DNA from 3 places in the Mesorhizobium sp. WSM4806 genome. Region 3 is predicted to be linked to each of the others. Evidence: predicted binding sites of a transcription regulator. Region 3 holds the regulator's gene; each other region holds the start of a gene.
What was found. Region 3 encodes PhoB, which activates phosphate uptake and scavenging genes when phosphate is short. Its sites were predicted from a motif close to TGTCATNNANCTGTCAT; they were not measured.
Positions count from the first base shown of each region.

Region 1 (7,461 bases), on a different contig from region 3:
GCCGTCGCCAGATCGATGAGCCCGTCCTCGTGCTGGACGATGATCTGGCCTGCATCGACGGCATAGTTGCCGTAGAGCATCTTCAGGATCGAGCTCTTGCCGGCGCCGGAGGGGCCGCCGAGCACGGCACATTCGCCGCTCCTGATCGAGAACGACACGCCGGCGACGACCGGCAGTCTGATGCCGTCACGCAGATGCATGGTGAAGCTCTTGGCAACATCGGAGACGACGAGCGGGGTTGCCATGATCACACCTGCAGAATGGAAGAAACGAGAAGCTGGGTGTAGGGCGCGCGGGGATCGTCAAGCACGCGGTCGGTGAGGCCGCTTTCGACGACGCGGCCGTCCTTCATCACCATCATGCGTTGCGACAGCAGACGCGCCACCGCAAGGTCGTGGGTGACGACGATCGCCGCCAGGCCGAGATCGGTGACCAGGCCGCGCAACAGGTCGAGCAGGCGCGCCTGCACCGAAACGTCGAGGCCGCCGGTCGGCTCGTCCATGAACACCAGCCGCGGCCCGGTGACGAGGTTGCGGGCGATCTGCAGGCGCTGGCGCATGCCGCCGGAAAAGGCGCGCGGTTCGTCGTCGATACGGTCCCCGTCGATCTCCACGCGCGACAGCCAGTCGACGGCGGTGGCGCGGATATTGCCATAGTGGCGGTCGCCGACCGCCATCAGCCGCTCGCCGACATTGGCGCCGGCCGACACCGTCATGCGCAGCCCGTCGGCGGGGTTCTGATGGACAAAACCCCAGTCGGTGCGCATCAGGAAGCGGCGCTCGGCCTCGCTCATGCGGTAAAGCTCGCGGAGCTGGCCGTCGCGCATGCGGTAGCTGGCGGTGCCGGAACTCGGCAGCAATCTGGTCGACAGGCAGTTGAGCAGCGTCGTCTTGCCGGATCCGGATTCGCCGACCACTGCCAGCACCTCGCCCGGCCACAGGTCGAAGCTGACGTTCTCGCAACCAATGCGCGAGCCGTAGAACTTGGACAGCGCGGAAACGCGCAGCAGCGGTTCGTCGGTCATTGCGCCGGCTCCATCGTCTCGGGCGCAAGGTGGCCGCGATGGCCTTGCTCGCGCCGCTTCTCGCAATGGTCGGTATCGGAGCAGACGAACATGTGGCCGCCATGGTCGTCGAGGATGACCTCGTCGAGATAGACGTTTTCGGCCGCGCACAGTGCGCAGGGTTGGTCGAAGGTCTGCACCTCGAACGGATGGTCCTCGAAGTCGAGGCTGATCACGTCGGTGAAAGGCGGCAGCGCATAGATGCGCTTTTCGCGGCCGGCGCCGAACAGTTGCAGAGCCGGCGAACGGTGCATTTTCGGGTTATCGAACTTCGGCGTCGGCGACGGGTCCATCACATAGCGACCCTCGACCTTGACCGGATAGGCGTAGGTGGTGGCGATGCGACCGTGTCTGGCGATGTCTTCGTAGAGTTTTACATGCATGAGTCCATATTCCTCCAGCGCATGCATTTTCCGCGTTTCCGTCTCGCGCGGCTCGAGGAAGCGCAGCGGCTCGGGAATCGGCACCTGATAGACCAGCACCTGGCCTGCGGTCAGCGGGTGCTCGGGGATGCGGTGGCGGGTCTGGATGATGGTCGCCTTCGCCGTGTCGGTGGTGACGGCGACATTGGCGACCTTCTTGAAGAAGGCGCGAATCGAGACCGCATTGGTGGTATCGTCGGCGCCTTGGTCGATGACCTTCAGCACATCGTCCGGGCCGATGATCGAGGCGGTGACCTGAACGCCGCCGGTGCCCCAGCCATAAGGCATCGGCATCTCGCGCGAGGCGAACGGCACCTGATAGCCGGGAATGGCGATACCCTTGAGGATCGCGCGGCGGATCATCCGCTTGGTCTGCTCGTCGAGATAGGCGAAGTTGTAGGTGGCGATGTCGGTCGGTTGTGCGGTCATTCCGCGGCCTCCCTTTTTTCTTCCATCTTGCCGCCGTTCTCGCGGGCGTCGTGCTCGGCGCGCATGCGGCGCACCAGGTCGAGCTCGGCCTGGAAGTCGACATAGTGCGGCAGCTTGAGGTGCTCGACGAAGCCGGTCGCCTGGACATTGTCGGAATGCGAGATGACGAATTCCTCGTCCTGGGCAGCGGCGACGACATCTTCGCCGAATTCGGTTGCACGAAGCGCGCGGTCGCAGAGCGCCATGGCCATCGCCTTGCGCTCGCTCTGGCCGAAGACGAGGCCGTAGCCGCGGGTGAATTGCGGCGGCGCCTTGGCCGAGCCCTTGAACTGGTTGACCATCTGGCACTCGGTGACACGCACAGAACCGAGCGGTACGGCGAATGGCAGCTCCGGCACGTCGAGTTCCAGCTCGACCTCGCCGATGCGAACCTCACCGACGAACGGATGGTTGCGGGCATAGCCGCGCTGGGTGGAGTAGCCGAGCGCCAGCAAAAAACCCTCGTCGCCGCGTGACAGCGCCTGCAGGCGGATGTCGCGCGCCATCGGGAACTCCAGCGGCTCGCGGGTGATGTCGCCCGGGATATGGTCCTGCGGCATGTCGCCATCGGGCTCGATCAGGCCTTCGCGGGCGAGGATGGCGGAGACGCGCGGCATGGCGTCCGCGTCGCTGGCACGCTGCAGCGGCTCGGCGACGTCGCCGCCCGCGGCGAGTTCGGGGTCGAGCAACCTGTGCGTGTAGTCGAAGGTCGGGCCGAGCAGCTGGCCGCCGGGAAGATCCTTGTAGGTCGCCGACACGCGCCGCTCGACCAGCATCGCCCCGGTGTCGATCGCCCTGGTGTAGCCGAAGCGCGGCAGCGTGGTGCGATAGGCGCGAACCAGGAAGATCGCCTCGATCATGTCGCCGCGCGCCTGAACGATGGCCAGCGCCGCCAATTCACGGTCGTAGAGCGAACCTTCGCTCATCACCCGGTCGACGCCGAGCGCCAGCTGCTCGACGATCTGGTCGAGGCGAAGCGCCGGCACGGAACGGTCGCCGCGGCGGCGGTCGGCGAGCAGGGCGTGGGCGTTGGCAATGGCCGCTTCACCGCCTTTTACCGCGACATACATATCACGCCTCCATCGTCTTGATGCGCGTCGTACGCGGCAGGCAGGCAACGCCTTCCGGGGTGGCGAGGATAAGGTCGACACCACGGGGGAAACGCTGATTGTTCTGCTTCCATTGTTCGACGAAGTGGCGCGGCATCTGCGCCGGCGCGATTGTCGCGGTTGTTTCGATGCCAGGACCTTCGAGCAGCAGCGGCGCGCCTGAGACGAGATCGCTGACCTGCAGGATCAGCGTCGTCGAGCGGTCGGGATAGTCCTGGGTGCCTTGTGAAAAGCCGTCGAGCGCCATCATCTCGGCCGGCGTGGCGATCAGCGCGAAATGCGCATCGGCTGGCGTGTGGGCCAGTGGCGCGCCGGTGTGGAAGCCGAGCCAGGATTTCATCGCTGCTGGGGCCTGCAGAACGAGGTCGAGCCAGAGCGGCGTGTCGTTGTCGCACAGCGCCAGCGCGATGGCGCCCGCGGTGGCCGACAGCGGCGCCGGTGGGCGGGCAAAGACCGGCAGAGGCTGCAGGGTGCCCGGCCGCGCCATTGCGTCCATCACGGCGCGGAACACTGTCTGGGCGTCGAACACCGGATTGGCAAAGCCGCCCTCGATCGCTTGCGTTGCGATGTCCATCAGTCTTCTCCGCGTACCATGGTGAAGAAATCGACCTTCGTTGCCGCCGTCTCGGCGCGCCGCCGCTCACGTCGGCTGGCCAGTGCGGCCTGCAGCGGCGCAATGAGTTTGCTCTCGACCTCGTTGCGGCGGGTGGGATCCTGCCAGAGCGCGTCGGCGATCGCCGCCAGTTTTGCTTTCTGCTTGTCACGGCCGAGCGCATAGCAGTGGCCGACTTCTCCCGAGGCAAGCCGCACAGTCGCGCGGGTGACCGTCGCCTCGCCGACGTTGAATGGTGCGCCGCCGCCGCCGATGCGGCCACGCACGGTGACCAGGCCGGTTTCAGGGCCGCGCAGGAGTTCTGCTTCCGAAGGCAGGCCGGCTTCGTTCCAGAGGCGGACGATATCGTCGCCGGTCGATTGCGCCAACGTCGCCATGACGGCCTTGCGCTCAAGCTGCTGATCGCGCGCTTCCTGTCCTCGCATGGTTGACATTCCCTTGCATCGAAAATTCGTCCATTGATATGGACAATTATACAAATTATATCTATTTTCTAAAGCGTGTCCATGACGGACGGATGACAGCGCGAAAAGATCGGGGCAAAGAAATGATCGGTCAGCAGATGGCCAGCAGCTTGGAGCGGCGCAGCGGCGTCTCGCTGTGGCGGCAGATCGCCGACCAGATCCTGCAGTCGATCGCCGTCGGCGACTTTGCCGAGAATGCTGCATTGCCACCGGAAGTTGCACTGGCCCAGCGCTATGGCGTCAACCGCCATACGGTGCGCAGCGCCATCGCCGCACTGGTGCAGGATGGCGTGCTCAGGGCCGAACAGGGGCGCGGCACCTTCGTGCTGTCGCGCAAGCGCCTGTCCTATCCGATCGGCGCCCGCACCCGTTTTTCGGAGGGCTTGCAAGGGCAGGCGTCGGAGCGCCGCAGCGTGCTGCTCGAATCGGCGGTCGAGCCGGCCAGCCGGCGCGTCGCCGAAGGGCTGGGGCTTGCCAGGGGTTCGACTGTCATACGCCTCGAGACACGCGGCGAAGCCGATGGGCAACCGGTCTCGCGTGCGACCGGCTGGTTCGACGCGGCTCGCTTCGCCGGCATCGATGCCGCCATGGCCGAAACCGGATCGGTGACCGCCTCATTCCGGCGTTTCGGCATCGGTGACTATCTCAGACAATCGACGGTGTTGTCGGCCCGCCACGCGGACGCCGCCGACCTTGCCGATCTTAATCTGCAGCCCGGCGCCATCGTGCTGGTCACGGTCGCCGTCAACGTCACGCCGGACGGCCAGCCGATCCAGTTTGCCGAAACCCGGTTTCCGGCTGAGCGGGTCGAGCTCAAGATATCGGCGCTTTAAAGTCCGGTTCATCCGACCTGGATGACGGCCTTGATCAGGCCGGATTTCTCATGCGCCCAGCGGGCGAGGTCGCGCGGCGTGTCGCCAAGCGTCGTGCGATGGGTGACGAGCTTTGCCAGCGGCACAGCACCATCGCGGATCGAGGCGGCGACATGGTCGAAGTCGACGCGCAGAGCGTTGCGGCTGCCGATCAGCGTCATCTCGCGCTTGTGGAATTCAGGATCGGAAAAGACGATGTCGTCCTTGACGACGCTGACCAGGACCAGCGTCCCGCCATGCGCGACATGGGCGAAGGCTGACTGGACGGACTGAGTGTTGCCGGTGGCATCGAAAATCACGTCAAAACCTTCGCCGTTGGTCGCCTCGCGAACCAGATCGGTCGCAGACTGCCGTGATGCGTCGAGGGTGGCGAAGCCGAGTTCGCTTGCGGCGAAGCCAAGCCTTTCCGCGCTCATGTCGAGCAGCGTCACGTCGAGACCGGCGATGCGGGCAAACAGCGCCGTGCCGAGGCCGATCGGCCCGGCACCGATGACCAGCGTGCGCGCGCCGGGATCAGCCAGCGAGCGCCGCACGGCATGCGCCCCGATCGCCAGGAATTCGACGGCGGCGGCATCGGCCAGCGACAGGCCGTTGGCCGGATAAAGATTTTGCGCCGGCACCAGGATCCGTTCGCACATGGCGCCGTCGCGGTGGACGCCGAGCACCTCGATCCTGACGCAGCAATTCGGCTTGCCTAGGCGGCAGGCGCTGCATTTGCCGCAAGCGAGATACGGGTTGATGATCACCGGCTCGCCCACCGGCAGGTCGACGCCTTCGCCGGCCTCGATCACGGTGCCGGAGACCTCGTGACCCATGATGCGGGGATAGGCGAGGAACGGATGCTTGCCCTCGAAGATGTGATAGTCGGTGCCGCAGATGCCGACATGACTGACCGCGACCAACGCCCAGCCCGGCGGTGGTGTGCCCGGCGCCAGGCGGTCTTCCACAACAAGATCGCCGGGCGAACGGCAGATGACGGCTTTCATGCTTTGATCCAGTCGGTTCATGGCGCCGCCGGCCCGATCGCCGGGCCGGCGGTTGTTAAGATGGTCTATTTGCCGCGGCGGCGCAGGCCGTCGAAATAGACGATGACGATGATCAGCACGCCGGTAATGATGCGCTGCCAGAAGGCATTGACGTTCAAGAGATTGGCGCCGTTGTTGATAGTGGCGAGGATGAAGGCGCCGAGCAGCGGTCCGTGCACCGAGCCGACGGCGCCGAACAGCGAAGTGCCGCCGATCACCGACGAGGCGATCGCCTGCAACTCCCAGCCCTCGGCCTGCGTCGGATTGCCGATGCCGATGCGCGAGGCAAGCAGCACGCCGACAAAAGCCGCGCAGAGGCCAGACAGCGTATAGGCCATGTAGATGGTGCGCTGGACGTTGACGCCGGACAGACGCGAGGCCTCGGCGTTGGAGCCGACCGAGAACAGATACCGGCCCCAGCGGCTGTGATGCAGGAAGATGTAGGCGGGGATGCCGACCAGGATCACCATCCAGAACAGATTGGGGACGCCGAGGAACGAGCTGCGCGAAAACAGCTGGAAGGCGTCGTTGTTGATCGAGATCGAGTTGCCATTGGTCATCAAAAGGCCGATGCCGCGCAGCGAGGTCAGCGTCGCCAGCGTGATGATGAAGGGCGGCAGGCCCATCTTGACGATGCCGAAGCCGTGGAACAGGCCGATGGCGACGCCAACCAGCAAGGTGATCAGGATGGCGAGGTAAATCGGCACGCCGGCATTGATCAGCATCGCAACGATGACGGTGGCGAAGCCAACCACGGCGCCGACGGAAAGGTCGATACCGCCGGTGATGATGACGAAGGTCTGGCCGACCGCCAGGATGGCGATCATCGAACCTTGCCGCAGCAGGTTCGAGATGTTGTTGGCGGAGGCGAAGCTCGGCGTCGCCACCGACAGGATGACCCACAACAGCACCAGCAGCGCCAGCAGCGTCAGCCCGAACAGCGCGTTGTAGTTGCGTTTCGGCCTTTCGGCCGCGATCGCCTCGGTGCTCATATCTGTCCTCCCGGTTTTTCTTGTTTCTCGGCCAGCGCCTGGGTGAGGATCTCCTCATGGTCGGCAGTGTGGAAACCATGAGTGGCCACCAGCTTGCCGCGCCGGAACACATGCAGCGTGTCGGCCAGTTCATAGACCTCGGGCAGATAGGACGAGATCAGGATGATGCCGGCGCCCTTGGACAAAAGCGCACTGAACAGGCGGTAGATCTCGGCCTTGGTGCCGACATCGACGCCGACTGTCGGCTCGTCGAAGATGAACAGCTTGGCGCCGTGCGCCAGCCATTTGCCGATGACGATCTTCTGCTGGTTGCCGCCGGACAGGCTGGAGGCGAGGGCGTGACGCGTCGGCGTCTTGATCCTGAGATTGGCGATCTGGCGATCCGCCTCGGTCTTCTCCTGTGCGCTGGAGATCAGCAGATTGCTGGAGATGC
Region 1 is NZ_JBVVQZ010000010.1:176,258-183,718, reverse strand. It holds gene phnL (phosphonate C-P lyase system protein PhnL) at 1-245, opposite strand, end outside; gene phnK (phosphonate C-P lyase system protein PhnK) at 248-1,024, opposite strand; gene AC0L2M_RS17290 (alpha-D-ribose 1-methylphosphonate 5-phosphate C-P-lyase PhnJ) at 1,021-1,914, opposite strand; gene AC0L2M_RS17285 (carbon-phosphorus lyase complex subunit) at 1,911-3,023, opposite strand; gene phnH (phosphonate C-P lyase system protein PhnH) at 3,025-3,636, opposite strand; gene phnG (phosphonate C-P lyase system protein PhnG) at 3,636-4,100, opposite strand; gene phnF (phosphonate metabolism transcriptional regulator PhnF) at 4,223-4,972, shown strand; gene AC0L2M_RS17265 (zinc-binding alcohol dehydrogenase family protein) at 4,981-5,997, opposite strand; gene AC0L2M_RS17260 (ABC transporter permease) at 6,063-7,028, opposite strand; gene AC0L2M_RS17255 (sugar ABC transporter ATP-binding protein) at 7,025-7,461, opposite strand, start outside.
Region 1: phnF (phosphonate metabolism transcriptional regulator PhnF) is a predicted target of PhoB. The motif match lies at 4,182-4,198, and genes of this name have one in related genera.

Region 2 (7,461 bases), on a different contig from region 3:
GGGGTTATGTCCTTGGCCGAGAGCCAGGCAAACGGCAAGCTGAGGACGACACCTATTGCTGTCCCCACGAGCGCTATCTGAAACGTTTCGACCATGCGCCAGAAAACCCTCAGGAGGAACCCTGGCTCGACATTTGGGGGTATCATGCGGCCGACGAGATGGACCATTCGGGGCACCCCGCCTGCCAGTTGTTCCGGCGAAGGTGCGACCTGCCCGGCGGAAACGATCACGAGAGCGGCCAAAGCGACGGCAAAGCTGAAAGTGACGGGCGAGATCGATGGAATCCGGCTCAGCGAAAGGCGGTCATGCATCGAAGACGTCTTTCAGATCAGCGCGGGTCACCTGCGCCGTCGGTCGGTCGAAGAAGACCTTGCCCGCCTTGAGCGCTATCAAGCGGTCGGAGTAGTCGAGAGCATGCTCCATGTCGTGCGTGGTATAGACGAAAGTGATCGCCTGTTCCTGGGTCAGCTCGGAGAAGACGCGCATCACATCATGTCCAGCCGCCGGGTCGAGACTTGCCGCCGGTTCGTCTGCTATCAAAAGCTTCGGACGCCGGATCAACGCACGGGCAATCGCCACCCGCTGCGCCTGCCCTCCAGAAAGCGCGTCGGCGCGGGCGCCCGCCTTGCCGAGAAGCCGCACTTCGGCGAGGGCCTGCATTGCTTCCTCGCGCCAGTGTTGCTTTGCGATGGAATGGTGCCAGCCGCGCCAGCCGCCGGGCAGCCCGAGCTTGCCCTGCAAAACGTTTGTAAGAACCGATTGGCGGCTGACCAGTCCGTGGTGCTGGAAGACAAATCCGATCTGCCTGCGTATGCGCCGCAGCTGGACGACGGACGGCGCCGAGCGGAAGCTCTCGCCGAGGGTGACGACCTCGCCACCGCTCGACGGTAGAAGACCAATGAGGCATTTGAGCAGGGTGGATTTTCCAGCACCGTTCGAGCCAATCAGGGCAACCCGTTCGCGCGATGCTATGGTGAGGCCGATACTGGAGAAAATGACCTTTCCGTTCGCATAGCTCTTCGCAAGATCGTGCGCCCGAATGATGGCTGTCATAGTGACCTCTTGGCCCAGACCGAACTGCGAAACAGACGGCGGTTAGCCGCCGGCCTTGTCGCTGAAAAGGAGCGAGCCTCAGTTTACGAAGTCGGTGAGGGTCTCGATTCCGATCGTGCGGTACATCGAGCGGACATAGTCGTAGTCCGAGTCCCTGACATCAGTCAGGAAGAAACCGCCCTTGAATTTCTGGTTGTCCTCGCCGGTCAGGATCGCTTTCATCAGCTCATTGCCATTCTTCGCAAAGGCATCGCGGATCTTGACGAACACGTCATCTGAAATGTCCTTGCGGGCGACAAGAATGTCGTTCGGCAGATCGCGGCCCCGTGCGATGACCGAGAAGGCAACGCCGGGGAATGCTTCCCGGACCGAGTTGAGATAGCCGAAATTCAAGCCGATAGCGGCGATGTCGCCGCGGATGAGAGCCTCAGCCGCGATGTTGCGCGATATGATTACTGGTTCGTAATCGGTGGCATATTTCAGGTTGAAATCGGCCAGCGCCTGCGCGGGGCCGAGGTGCTGGGAGGTCGAGCCGACCGAGCCGAATGCGACCTTCTTGCCCTTCAAGTCTTCGACCGAGCGGATCGGTCCATTCGCCAGCACGGCGATCTGAGCGAAATAGTCGGGGCGCTGCCAGGCGACAACAATCTTCGGCTGGCTTAATTCCTTCATGACGACGTATTCTGCAGGACCGGTCAGGACAAGATCGACCTGCCCGGAATTCATCGCCTCGGCGGCGGTGGTCCGCGAACTGACCGGAAACAGCTCGACATCCAGGCCGGTCGCCTCCTCAAGAGCGGTCTGGAAAGCACCGAATTCCTGCTGAAGAGCCTCCAGTCCCTCCATGTCGGTTACCGCGAATTTCACTGGCTCCGCAAACACTGGAACGGCGGAGGCAAGCGTCAGGGCGAGTGCGGTTGCGATGCTGCGGATCATCGTTTTTTCCTTTGCTGTATAGACAGGAAACTGTTACCGGCTAATCCGTATACGCAGCAGATGACGTGCTCGTGACATTTCGCCGGCGCCACCGGCAGCCTTTGCTTTTTTGAGGGATACAGTGAACTGGCACATCCAGGGTGGTCGCATCCTTACCGAACGGGGACTTGAAACCGCGGACCTGAGCGTCACCGGCGGCGCCCTGTCAGAGCTGCGAGCGGCCCATGCCTCCACAATCGATGCCGATGGTCTGCTCGTGCTTCCGGGGATCGTCGATATTCACGGCGACGGCTTCGAGCGCCAGATCATGCCGCGGCCCGGTGTCCGCTTCGACACCGCGCTGGCGCTGAAAGATACGGACCGCCAGCTTGTCGCCAATGGCGTAACCACGGCCTTTCACGGCGTCACGGTGTCGTGGGAGCCTGGACTTCGCTCGCTCGACGCTGCCAAACAGCTGATCGGCGCGGTCTGCGATCTCCGCGATAGCCTTGGCTGCGATACGCGTCTGCATCTGCGCTGGGAGACCTTCGCGCTTGATCAAATGGCGCAGGTCGTACGATGGCTCTCGCTTTCGCCACGGCCGATCATCGCCGTCAACGATCATACGACGGGGTCGGTGCTGAACGGCACGATTGCCCGCAAGATCGGTCAGATGGCGGAGCGGTCTGGCTTGAGCCGCGAGCAATACATGACGTTGCTCGGCCAGATTTGGTCCCGCCGCGCCGAGGTTGAGATCGCGATCGGGAAGCTGGCCGCAACTGCGCGGGCCAGTGGCAATGTGCTTCTTGCCCATGACGAAGCGTCTCCCGAGGAACGCATGTATTTTCGCGCCCTCGGCGCAAAGGCCTCGGAATTTCCGCTGACGTTCGAAACAGCCAAGGCCGCGCGGCAAATGGGCGAGGACGTGATCCTCGGCGCGCCCAACGTCGTGCGCGGCGGCAGCCATAATGGAGCGCTGAATGCCACCGAGGCCGTCAGGGCCGGACTTTGCACGGTGCTGACCAGCGATTACCACTACCCTTCGCCTCTGCATGCGGCCTTCAGACTGTCTTCGCCAGACGCCGGCGACTTCCCCTCGATCTGGAATCTGGTTTCGGCAAACCCGGCCCGGGTGGCCGGCCTCGACGATCGCGGCTCGCTTGTTGCCGGCCGCCGGGCGGATCTGATCCTGGTCGATGCTGGCGATCCAGAGCATCCGCGTGTGGTGGCCACCATGGTCCATGGACAAATTGTCTATAGCTCCGGGCTCTCCCGCACAGACCGATGGTCTGCACAGCGGTCGCCGGTGGATAAGGTTTCATGAACTTGGACACGAAAATTTCAACACCACACGAGCGCAATGGCAATCGCCTTCTGGCCTTTGACGGGCTGGTCTTTCGGCCACGCAACGATACGCCGATCTGGCAGCAGATCTACGATCACATCTTCGATCTGATCGAGAGCGGCAGTCTTGCGCCGGGCAGCCAGCTTCCCGGAGAAACGCATCTGGCAGAGAAACTCGCGGTCACCCGCATTACGCTTCGCCGGGCGCTGCAGCAGTTACAGCATGAGGGCCACCTCACCGCCCGCAAGGGCGTCGGTATCTTCGTGCGAAACCTGCCCTCGACATTCACTGTTCGCGACGGACAGCGCTTTCTCGACAATTTCGAAGCCCACGGCCAGGAAATCGGCACCCGGACGCTGCTTATTCTCCGGGAACCGGCCGAAGCGGCCGTGGCGGAACGGTTGCGTGTCGCACCTGACACCACCATTATCCGGCTGTGCCGGATCAGAACGTCGGACAAGCAGCCGGTTTACGTCAATACCAAGTTCTTTCCGGCGCATCTCTTTCCCGACTTCGAGCAGAGATACGATGTGCGTCAGTCGGTGACCGATGTTTTCCGCGCGCATGGCATCGACAACTACCGGCGGGCCGAGACGCGCATCAGTGGCGGCTTTGCATCCCCCGATGAAGCGGAAATCCTGCGGCTGACGCCCGGAACGCCAGTATTCCGCATCAATGCTGTCAACGAGGACCGCAGCGGCGTACCAATCGAATGGACCCGCGGCTGCTGGCCGCTGACATCCGTCGAATTCGTCTTCTGATTATGGTATGGCGCATGTCAACACGACCAGTTGAGGACGTCAGTCGGGCAATTGGGTCGACCCTTAGACAGACACCACAAGCCGGTCGAGAAAAGGCCGCTGGCCGAGAAGCAACTTTTCCCGGGCCATTTCGAGGCCGAACCACCCTGCGCGATCGATCTCAGGAAAAGTCTGCATGCGGCCGCTGCGCGGCGGCCATCGCATCTCGAACATGTTGCTGCGCAAGGTGCCGGCATCGAAATCGCCTTCGGCGCCGAAGGCCGTAACAAGCTTGCCGCCGGGCTGGCGCAGTTCCCCTAGCGGAAGCAGTGCTCCCGAGAGCTCCCAGCCGGTTTCCTCCTCAAATTCGCGACGCGCCGCGGCTTCCGGCTGTTCGTCATCACCATACTCGCCCTTTGCGATCGACCATGCGCCGAGATCGCGGCTCTGCCAGAACGGCCCGCCCGGATGGACAAGCAGCACCTGCAGTTCGTTGGTCGATCTGCGGTAAGGCAGGATGCCCGCACTTCTTTTCGCCATCGCCTCATACCTCCGGATCCAGCCTGTCATCGCAGGCAGGCTGAACGGGAATGATGCGCCTGAATGGCAGATGCCGTTAGACTCGAGATACCTCAATTGATACTAGCGGCCGCCGTAAGTCGCTCATTCGGATTGCATTCGACTTCCCTCAGCGGTGGTGGCGGCACTTCTGGAAATCCATCCACGCTGGCCATCAGCTCCAGATAGCGCTGAGCCGACGCGGCCCACTGAAATCGCGCCGCCCTGGCGCGACCGCGTGCGATCAATTTGGTTCTGAGGCCTTCTTCGTGGACCAGGCGCATAAAACAATCGAACCACGCATTATCGTCGCAAGGTGATGCGTACAACACCGCATCGCCGCCGATTTCGGGCAGGCTGGCACGGTCCGACATCACCACCGGACATCCCAGTGTCATGGCCTCGAGGGGCGGCAGTCCGAAACCCTCGACCAAGGAGGGGAACGCGAGGCATAGGCAATCGCGCAGAAGCGCGCCGAGTTCCGCGTCCGGTCTTCTTCCCAGCCAAATGACGTTCGGGGATTTCTGGTCGCCGCTGCTGGCGAAAACGCGGGACGTTGACGCGCCGACAACAACAATCTGCAGCCCCGCCGCGGCAAGTCGCTCGTGCATGCCGATGATCAAGCCGACATTTTTGTGCGGGATGGAACTGCCAAGCACGACGATCGTACGAGGGCCGGCGACTGCCAGTGTTTGTTCTGAATGGCAAGGAGCCCATCGCAACGCATGTTCATGCCCATTGCCTACAATTTCGACCTTTGCCGCCGGGCACACGCCATAGCGCGCCAGTTCACCCGCAGAGTATTTCGACACCGTCGTAATCTTACGCGTGGCCCGGCCCAAGGCAGGAACCAGGGTGCGGTAAAGAAGCCGAAATGGAAATGAATAGCTCTGCGGGGCTACCCGTGTATTGACATCGTGAATGCACAGCACCTGCCGACGAACCGTCAGAGGGCCGGTATTGCAGAGGCTAAGCAGCCCGCCGCGAAGATAGGCCGGAAGCACAGCCTGTTCCCATAAATGCCCGCCAACACTGCCGACAGTCCGGACACGGATCGCTGCCAGGGGCAATTTTTCAAGCGCCCCCGGCGGGACCAGCAACTCGACCGTCAAATCCCGCGCCAAGGCAGCGTGGTCCACGATCAAGGCGTCCAGCGCCGAAACGATCTCGCGTGCGTAGCGCTGAACTCCGGTGGTCGGCTGCGCGAGAAAACGGCCGTTGATTGTCCAATGTCGTGCCATCACAGGGTTTTTGGTCACCAGCGCCATGCCTCGGTTCCACGACTTTGGACGACCAGGACAGCAGGGTCATCCTGGCCTTTGGGACGTACCCGGTCGTTTGCCCGAAAAGGCTTCCCGGCAGCTCTCATCCGAATGGCGAGGCCAATCATCGGCGTTTACGCCAAATGTGTGAGGTTCTGCGTGGCGCGGTTTTGATAGACTGCGTTGGGCAGCGCGGCAGATCTCAATCGTCGTGCTCGGATGGATGTCAGGCGAGTTGAGCGAGTGGAGTGATGCCGCATGATGTCCGGCGCAAAACAGGCAAGTTCGCGCTGATGCAGCGCCCGACCAATCCATTGCAACCAGGCTCCGTTGGACGGGCCGTCGCCGCGACCAGACGTCTTTGGACAGCCCTGGCATGCCTGCTTGGCATGACAGCTTCGGGCGCAGCGGATTTGCTCTGGGGGATCAACGGCCATCCCTTCAACGCCTATCCCGGGATATCGATCGAACAGCAACTCGACTATGTCAGCGATCTCGGCATGAAGTCGTATCGGGTCAACATTTCCAGCGCCGACAGCGCCAACAAACTTGCCGAACTGGTCAAGGCGGGCAAGCAGCGCGGAGTCCAGATCCTGCCGGTAATCACGCCCGACCTGGACCTCGACAATGGGACCGTCGATGACCTCTATGCGCAGGCCTACGATCTCGCGTCGACACTGGTATCCCGCTTCAAGGACGACATCCGCGTTTGGGAGCTTGGCAACGAGATGGAGAATTACGCCATCTTGATGCCCTGCGAGATGCAGGACAGCGGAATACAATACAACTGCTCCTGGGGCCCTGCCGGCGGCACCGAGACGTCCGACTATTTCAGTCCGCGCTGGGCGAAGGTAAGCGCAGTGCTGCGCGGTCTGTCGGATGCAACCATCGCGGTGGATGCGACCATAAGAAAAGCAATGGGAACGGCCGGCTGGGGCCACCGCGCAGCGTTCACCCGCATGCTGCAGGACGGCATCAGATGGGATATCTCGGTCTGGCACCTTTACGAGGGCGACCCCGAGGAAGCATTCAAGTTCCTGGCCACTCTCGGTCGTCCAATCTGGCTGACCGAATTCAACTATGCCGGGGGCAGCCAACGAGGGGAAAAGCAGCAGGCGGACGCTCTAGTCCAGACGATGACGCTGCTGCGCCGATATCAATCTCCATATGGATTGGAAGCTGCCCATATCTACGAACTGCTTGACGAGCCGTACTGGGCGCCAAGCTACGAGGCCTTTATGGGCCTCGTGCGCCTGAAGAAGCGCGGCGAAGGGCTATGGGCGCCGAGCGGGCGAAAGCCGGCATACGATGCCGTAAAGAAGACCATTGCGAACGGCAATGCAGGCTCGAGCTCGTCAATGGCCACGACGGAGAGCTTGCCGCCTGCTGACCAGATGTCGGTGCCCCGCGTTCCCGGCATCGGGGCATTTCACCCCTGTTCGCTTGATGCGTTCGACAAGTCTGTCTTCAACCACGCCAACCAGATTGCATATGCTTACTGCCTGGTCCTGCGTCGCATGCCGTCTCCGGCCGAGCAGTGGCGCGAGGTCATCGCGATGAAGAAGGATCCATCGATCGTTCCATTACT
Region 2 is NZ_JBVVQZ010000001.1:144,807-152,267, forward strand. It holds gene phnE (phosphonate ABC transporter, permease protein PhnE) at 1-311, opposite strand, end outside; gene AC0L2M_RS00660 (phosphonate ABC transporter ATP-binding protein) at 304-1,053, opposite strand; gene AC0L2M_RS00665 (PhnD/SsuA/transferrin family substrate-binding protein) at 1,132-1,989, opposite strand; gene AC0L2M_RS00670 (alpha-D-ribose 1-methylphosphonate 5-triphosphate diphosphatase) at 2,111-3,292, shown strand; gene phnF (phosphonate metabolism transcriptional regulator PhnF) at 3,289-4,074, shown strand; gene AC0L2M_RS00680 (NUDIX hydrolase) at 4,138-4,593, opposite strand; gene AC0L2M_RS00685 (glycosyltransferase family 4 protein) at 4,686-5,852, opposite strand; gene AC0L2M_RS00690 (DUF4214 domain-containing protein) at 6,125-7,461, shown strand, end outside.
Region 2: AC0L2M_RS00665 (PhnD/SsuA/transferrin family substrate-binding protein) is a predicted target of PhoB. The motif match lies at 2,050-2,066, and genes of this name have one in related genera.

Region 3 (7,461 bases):
TCCTGCTTGATCCAGCCGGCGTCGATGACGACGTTGAGATTGTCCTTGGTGATGGCAACCGGCGTCAGGAACAGCGACTTGACGACATTGCCGCCCGGCGTGGTGAAATCCTTGACGCCGGCAATGTCTGTCATCGGCTTGCCGTCGGCCAGCTGCGAGGCGATCTCGGCGGCGTTCTTGCCGAGCTCGCGCGCGTCTTTCCACACCGATACGGTCTGTGTGCCGAGCGCGATACGGTTCAGCGCGGCATGGTCGCCGTCCTGGCCCGAAACCGGGACGGATCCGGCCAGGCCTTGCGCCGTCAGCGCCGCGACGACGCCACCGGCGGTGCCGTCATTGGCGGCAACCACCGCATCGACCTTGTTGTCGTTGGCGGTCAGGAACTGTTCCATGTTCTTCTGGGCGTTGGCGGGAAGCCAGCCGTCCGTATAAGCCTCGCCGACATTCTTGATCTTGCCGCTGTCGATGGCATCCTTGAGCACTTCCATGGAACCGGCGAACAGGAAATCGGCATTAGGGTCGGCGCCCGAGCCCTTGATGAAGACGTAATTGCCTTCCGGCGCCACCTTGAACACTTCGCGGGCCTGCATGCGGCCGACTTCCTGGTTGTCGAAGGTCAGATAGAAGACGTCCTTGTTCTCGATCAGCCGGTCATAGCCGACGACCGGAATGCCTTCGTCCAGCGCCTTCTGCACCGCCGGACCGATGGCCGAGGCATCCTGCGCAAGGATGATCAGCGCGTTGGCGCCCTGCGAGATCAGGCTTTCGACGTCGGTCAGCTGCTTGCCTGGATTGGACTGTGCGTCAGCGGAGATATATTTGTCGCCGTCGGCCTCGATCGCCGCCTTCATGGCGGCTTCGTCGGTCTTCCAACGCTCTTCCTGGAAGTTCGACCACGAAACGCCAATGACCTTGTCCTTGGCCTGCGCGGCCGACGCGAGCGTCAGCGACATGGCGACCCCCGCCAGAATGGCGGCTGCGAATCTCTTCATGATATTCCTCCCTGCGCCGCGTAGGGCGCGACCAACTGGCCCGAAGGCCGGCACAAAGGCTCTATTTTTTCGAGCCTCGAAAAAATACTGGTCCAACGCGGAAGCACTGTCAACACCAATTCTGATGGATTTTGACGTCCTGTCGGGCTTTTTTTCGAGGCTCGGAATAAATAATGACAGCCCCTTCTGCTTCTGCCAGTATTTGTCCGGCATACCGACGGCTTCCGATTCATGAGCGGCCGCGGCAATGAGGAGGAAAAAAAATGTCGGTGGGAATCCGTCATGACGATCTGCGCCGGCGCAACCGGGCGATGGTGATTTCGGCCGTGCGCCGGGCAGGCCAGCCGTCGCGGACCGAGATCGCCGCGACCACCGGCCTCAGCCATTCGACCATATCGGCGATCTCTGCCGACCTGATCCAGGAAGGCATCCTGGCCGAGAGCAAGGCGAGCGAGACGGTTTCGTTGAAACGCGGCCGGCCGCAGGTCGGCCTCAGCCTCAATCCGCAAGCCGCTGCGGTGTTGGCCGTCGTGTTGTCGCTGAATTTCCTGTCGGTCGCCGTCATCAATTATGCCGGGCAAGTGGTCGCCGAGGAACAGCGCCGGCTGGACACGCTGACCATGTCGCGTGACGCGCTGATCGACGAATGTGTCGCCATCGTCCGGCGCCGGCTCGAAGATCCCGACCTCGATGTCCAAAGCGTCGCCCGCATCGCGCTGGCGATCCAGGGCATCACCGATTCCCACGCGCGCGCCATGTTGTGGTCGCCGATCACGCCGCAGACGAACATCGCCTTCGCCGACATTCTGGAACGCGAGTTCGGCATCCCTGCCATCATGGAGAACGACTGCAACATGATGGCCGTGGCGCTGCGCTGGCGCCACCCGGATCGCTACCGCGACGATTTCATCGCCATCCTGCTCTCGCACGGCATCGGTATGGGGCTGGTGCTGAAGGGCGAGCTGTTCACCGGCACCCACTCCTCAGGCGGCGAATTCGGCCACATGATCCATCGGCCGGGCGGCGCGCTTTGCCGCTGCGGGCGGCGCGGCTGCGTCGAGGCTTATGCCGGCAACTACGCCATCTGGCGCAACGCAAGGCTGTTGAGCGAGAACGCCGAGCCGGTCGCCGATGTCAGCGACGCCGACATGCGGGCCTTGGCGGCCCGGGCGCGCGAGATGGACGGACCGGAGCGCGAAGCCTACCGCAAGGCCGGCGAGGCGCTCGGCTTCGGGCTCGGCAGCCTGTTTGCGCTGATCGATCCGGCGCCGGTGGCCATGGTCGGCGCCAGCGCTGCCGCCTTCGACCTGATCGAGCCGGCCCTGCGCGAGGCCATCGCCCAGACCGCCGGCGGCCAGCATTCGGGTTCGATTTCCTTCGACACCGAGCCGAACGAGCTGCCGCTGATCCGCGAAGGTTGCGCCATGCGGGCGCTAAGCTTCGTCGACCAGGAGATTTTCGCGCCGAGCATCCAGGCACGAGCCGGCTCGGTCGGAAAGAACGTGGCTTGAAGGATTCCCGGGTCGCGACTTGGGGTGTGTTGAGATTCAGGTCAGGCCGAGTCGAGAATGGTGGGTTCCGAGAACCGGAGCGGAGCGTACTTTTGGGTACGTGAGCCCGCGCATGACCCCGAAATCGAGATCGATTTCGGAAAGGTCGTGCGCAAAATCAAAGTTCTACAGCGTCCTTTGCGTGCCCAACAGGGCGCGCGGCGCTGTAGGTAAGCGCAGGAAGCCGCCGTTCGCAGGCCGGCATCACCTGAATATCAGCACATCCCTAGCTAGTCTTCCCTGATCGCATAGCCGGCGCCGCGGATGGTGCGGATGACATCGGGCATGCGACCATTGTTGACCGCCTTGCGCAACCGGCCGACATGGACGTCCACCGTGCGCTCGTCGATGTAGATCGTCTCGCCCCAGACATTGTCGAGCAACTGACTGCGCGAGAAGACCCGGCCCGGGTGGCGCATCATGAATTCGAGCAGCCGGAATTCGGTCGGCCCGAGCCGGATCTCGCTCTTCTTGCGATAGACCCGGTGCGATTCACGATCGAGCATGATGTCGCCGACCTTGAGCACGCTGGACAGCACTTCCGGCTTGGCGCGGCGCAGCAGCGCCTTGACCCTGGCCATGAATTCCGGTGTCGAGAACGGCTTGACCAGATAGTCGTCGGCTCCGGTCGAAAGGCCGCGCACCCGGTCGCTCTCCTCGCCGCGCGCGGTCAGCATGATGATCGGCAGCCGCTCGGTTTCGGGGCGCACCCGAAGGCGCCGGCAAAGCTCGATGCCGGAAACCGCCGGCACCATCCAGTCGAGCACCAAAAGATCGGGCACGTTTTCCTGCAGCCGGATTTCGGCCTCGTCGCCGCGCGTCACCACCTCGACCTGATAGCCTTCGGATTCAAGATTGTAACGGAGGAGGACGCCCAGCGGCTCTTCATCCTCCACCACCATGATGCGCGGCGCGATCATCGGCCGGTCACTCCTGTCATGTCGCCGGCGCCGACATCGTCGTTTCGTCGAGCTTCGGGCGATCCGCCGGCAATTGCTGCCCGGTCACGACAAAGTAGGCGTTTTCGGCGATGTTGGTGACGTGATCGCCGATACGCTCGAGATTCTTGGCGCAGAACAGAAGGTGCGTGCAGGCGGTGATGTTGCGCGGATCCTCCATCATGTAGGTCAGGAGCTCGCGAAAAACCGCCGTGTATTTCACGTCGATCTTCTGGTCGTCGGCGCGCAGTTCCTTCAACGCGCCGGCATCGCGCGACACATAGTGCTCGACCACGCCGCGCAGCTGCACAAGAACGAGGTCCGCCATCGCGTCGATACCGTGCGACAGATTACGCGGCGTCGCGCTCTGCCCGACTGCGCTGACCCGCTTGGCTATGTTCTTGGCCAGATCGCCGATGCGCTCGAGATCGCCCGCCATGCGGATTGCGCCAACCACGGCGCGCAGATCCTGCGCCATCGGCTGCCGCTTGGCGATCAGCGTGATGGCGCTGTCATCGAGTTCGCGCTGCCGCGCATCCATGATGGCGTCGTCCGAGACGACGCGCTGCGCCATCGCATTGTCCGACGCAAGCAACGCGCGGATCGAGGCCGCGACCATTGCGGCGGCGAGCTCGTCCATGTCGCGGATCAGCCGGTCGATGTGCTCCAGTTCCTCGTCGAAAGATGCGACGGTGTGTTCACCCATGGTGCTGTCCTCGTGTTCGAAATTCGCCGGACCGCTCAGCCGAACCGGCCGGTGATGTAGTCCTGGGTGCGCTTGTCGTCGGGGTTGGTGAACATCTTGTCGGTCGCGCCCTCCTCGACCAGATAGCCGAGATGGAACATCGCCGTGCGTTGCGACACGCGCGCCGCCTGCTGCATCGAATGGGTGACGATGACGATCGTATAGTTCTGGCGCAGTTCGTCGATCAGTTCCTCGACGCGGGCGGTGGCGATCGGATCGAGCGCCGAACAGGGCTCGTCCATCAGGATCACTTCCGGCGACACCGCGATGGCGCGCGCGATGCACAGGCGCTGCTGCTGTCCGCCGGACAGTCCGGTACCCGACTCGAGCAGGCGATCCTTGACCTCGTTGAACAGGCCGGCCTTCTTCAGGCTCGATTCGACGATGCCGTCCAACTCGGCCTTGCTCCTGGCCAGGCCGTGGATGCGCGGACCGTAGGCGACGTTTTCGTAGATCGACTTCGGAAACGGATTCGGCTTCTGGAATACCATGCCGACGCGAGCTCGCAGCTCGACGACATCGATTTTCGGATCGTAGACGTCCTCGCCGTCGAGCGTGATCTTGCCGCTCACCCGCGCGATATCGATGGTGTCGTTCATTCGGTTCAGGCAACGCAGGAACGTCGACTTGCCGCAGCCCGATGGCCCGATCAACGCTGTCACCTGATGCTCGCGGACATCGAGATCGACGTCGAACAGAGCTCGCTTCTCGCCGTAGTGAACAGAGACCTTTTCGCCCTTCATCTTGATCGAAGGGGCGTTGGTTGCGCTGCTCAGTTTCTGCTCGACGCCGGCTTCCGTCATGATGTTCATATCCTCTACTCCTTACCAGCGCCGCTCGAAGCGCCTGCGCAGTATCACCGCGATGGCGTTCATGATGACCAAAAACACCAGCAAAATCAAAATCGCCGCCGAAGTCTTCTGCTGGAACCCCGCTTCCGGGAAATCCGCCCACATGAAAATCTGCACCGGCAGGATCGTCGCGGGATCGGTGAAGCCGCCGGGAATGTCGACGATGAAGGCGACCATGCCGATCATCAGCAACGGCGCGGTTTCGCCGAGCGCATGCGCCATTCCGAGGATGGTGCCGGTCATGATGCCCGGAATCGCCAGTGGCAGGACGTGATGGAATACGGTCTGGACCTTGGACGCTCCGATGCCAAGCGCCGCCTCGCGGATCGAAGGCGGCACGGCGCGCAGCGAAGCGCGCGAGGCGATAATGATGATCGGCAGGGTCATCAGCGCCAGCACCATGCCGCCGACCACCGGGGCTGAGCGCGGCATGCCGAAGAAATTCAGGAATACGGCAAGTCCAAGCAGGCCGAAGACGATCGAAGGCACCGCCGCCAGATTGTTGATATTCACTTCGATCATCGTCGTCAGCCGGTTCTTGGGCGCAAATTCCTCAAGATAGATCGCCGCTGAAACGCCGATCGGGAAGGCGATTGCGAGGGTTACGATCATGGTCAGGAACGATCCGACGACCGCGCCCCAGACACCAGCCAATTCCGGCTCGCGGCTTGCGCCGGTGAAGAAGAAGATCGAGTTGAACCGGCTTTCGATCAGGCCGGCGCTCTTCAGCGTGTCGAGCCAGACGATCACCTTGTCCGAAATCTTTCGCGATGCTTCCGGCGTCTCGATGACGCGCAGGAATGCCTGGCCGCTCGCGGCGGGCGCCGTGCTGTCCAGCGCCTCGATCACCGTGCCTTTTGCGATCACCGTGCCGTTGGCCGCAGACGACAGCGAGGTCAGCTTGACCGTGCCGCCATTGAACGCGACCAGCAGCGACGACGCGCCGCTCGTCAGCGTAAACATGCCGTTTTCGCCCTCGGTCGCACCATGGCCGCGCGCCAGCGCCAGCATGGCATCGTCGCCGAAGGTCAGATCGATGTCGCCGCTGGTTTCCGAAGGCGTGACGCTTGTCGAAATCGCTTCGTCCGAACCGACGTCGGCAAGCAAACCCTTGAGATAGAGGTCGGCAAAATCGTCAACTGGAACCGCATAGTCCACCGTTCCTCCGAGCATCCCCGGATCAGCCGCAATATCCTTGCGCAGGAACACGCCTGTGCCGGTGGAAATCAGCCCGCGCAGCAGGCGCTTGTCCTGGCGGCTCTTCACATCCGGAAATTTTGCCGTAAGCGCTTCCTGAGCGATGGCGTCGTAGTTCACTTCGTCGAGTTTCGCCGGGTCGACCTTGGCCGCTGAAAGATCGATCGGCAGCGTCACATAGTTCTGCCGCAGCGCCGGAATCGCCTGCGTGACGATCGTCGACAGGAGCAGCACAAGGAACAAGCCGGCCAACGCGACAGCTGCGGCGCCGAGCCATTTGAACCATTTTTCCGTGCGGTAGCGGCCCTTCAGCCGCGCCTTCGCGGCATCGTCGGTATGAACGCTGACCGGCCGTCCGACGGCGCCGAATGACGAGATCGCATCAGTCATATTGCTCTCGGTATTTCTGGACGACGCGCAAAGCGACGATGTTGAGGGTAAGCGTGATGCAGAACAGCACCAGGCCGAGTGCGAAGGCTGCAAGCGTCTTGGCGCTGTCGAACTCCTGGTCGCCCACAAGCAGTGTCACGATCTGCACGGTCACGGTGGTGACCGCTTCGAGCGGATTTGCCGTGAGGTTTGCCGCCAGCCCCGCCGCCATGACTACGATCATCGTTTCGCCGATTGCGCGGCTGACGGCAAGCAGCATTGCCGAAACGATGCCCGGAAGGGCAGCGGGAAGGACCACCTTGCGGATGGTTTCCGACTTGGTCGCGCCGAGGCCCGCGGAACCGTCTCTCAGGGATTGCGGAACGGCGTTGATCACATCGTCGGAAAGCGAGGAAACGAAGGGAATGATCATGATACCCATGACCACGCCTGCGGCGAGCGCGGATTCAGACGCGACGTTGAGGCCCAGGCTTTCGCCGATACCGCGGAAGTAGGGCGCAACCGTCAGCGCGGCGAAGAAGCCGTAGACGACGGTCGGAATGCCGGCGAGGATTTCCAGAACCGGCTTTGCGACCGCGCGGACGCTTTTGGAGGCGTAATCCGAAAGGTAGATCGCAGCCATCAGCCCGATAGGCGCAGCCACCAGCATGGCGATGAAGGTGATGAGCAACGTGCCGGCAAAGAGCGGCACCATGCCAAAAATGTCCTCGTTGACCGCCCCGGCCTCCGCTCCCGCGCCGGTGAAGGCGCTCTGCGGCGACCAATGCGTGCCGAACAGGAACTTGTAGAACGGCACCT
Region 3 is NZ_JBVVQZ010000013.1:5,569-13,029, forward strand. It holds gene xylF (D-xylose ABC transporter substrate-binding protein) at 1-992, opposite strand, end outside; gene AC0L2M_RS19825 (ROK family protein) at 1,256-2,503, shown strand; gene phoB (phosphate regulon transcriptional regulator PhoB) at 2,773-3,462, opposite strand; gene phoU (phosphate signaling complex protein PhoU) at 3,479-4,186, opposite strand; gene pstB (phosphate ABC transporter ATP-binding protein PstB) at 4,222-5,037, opposite strand; gene pstA (phosphate ABC transporter permease PstA) at 5,050-6,663, opposite strand; gene pstC (phosphate ABC transporter permease subunit PstC) at 6,656-7,461, opposite strand, start outside.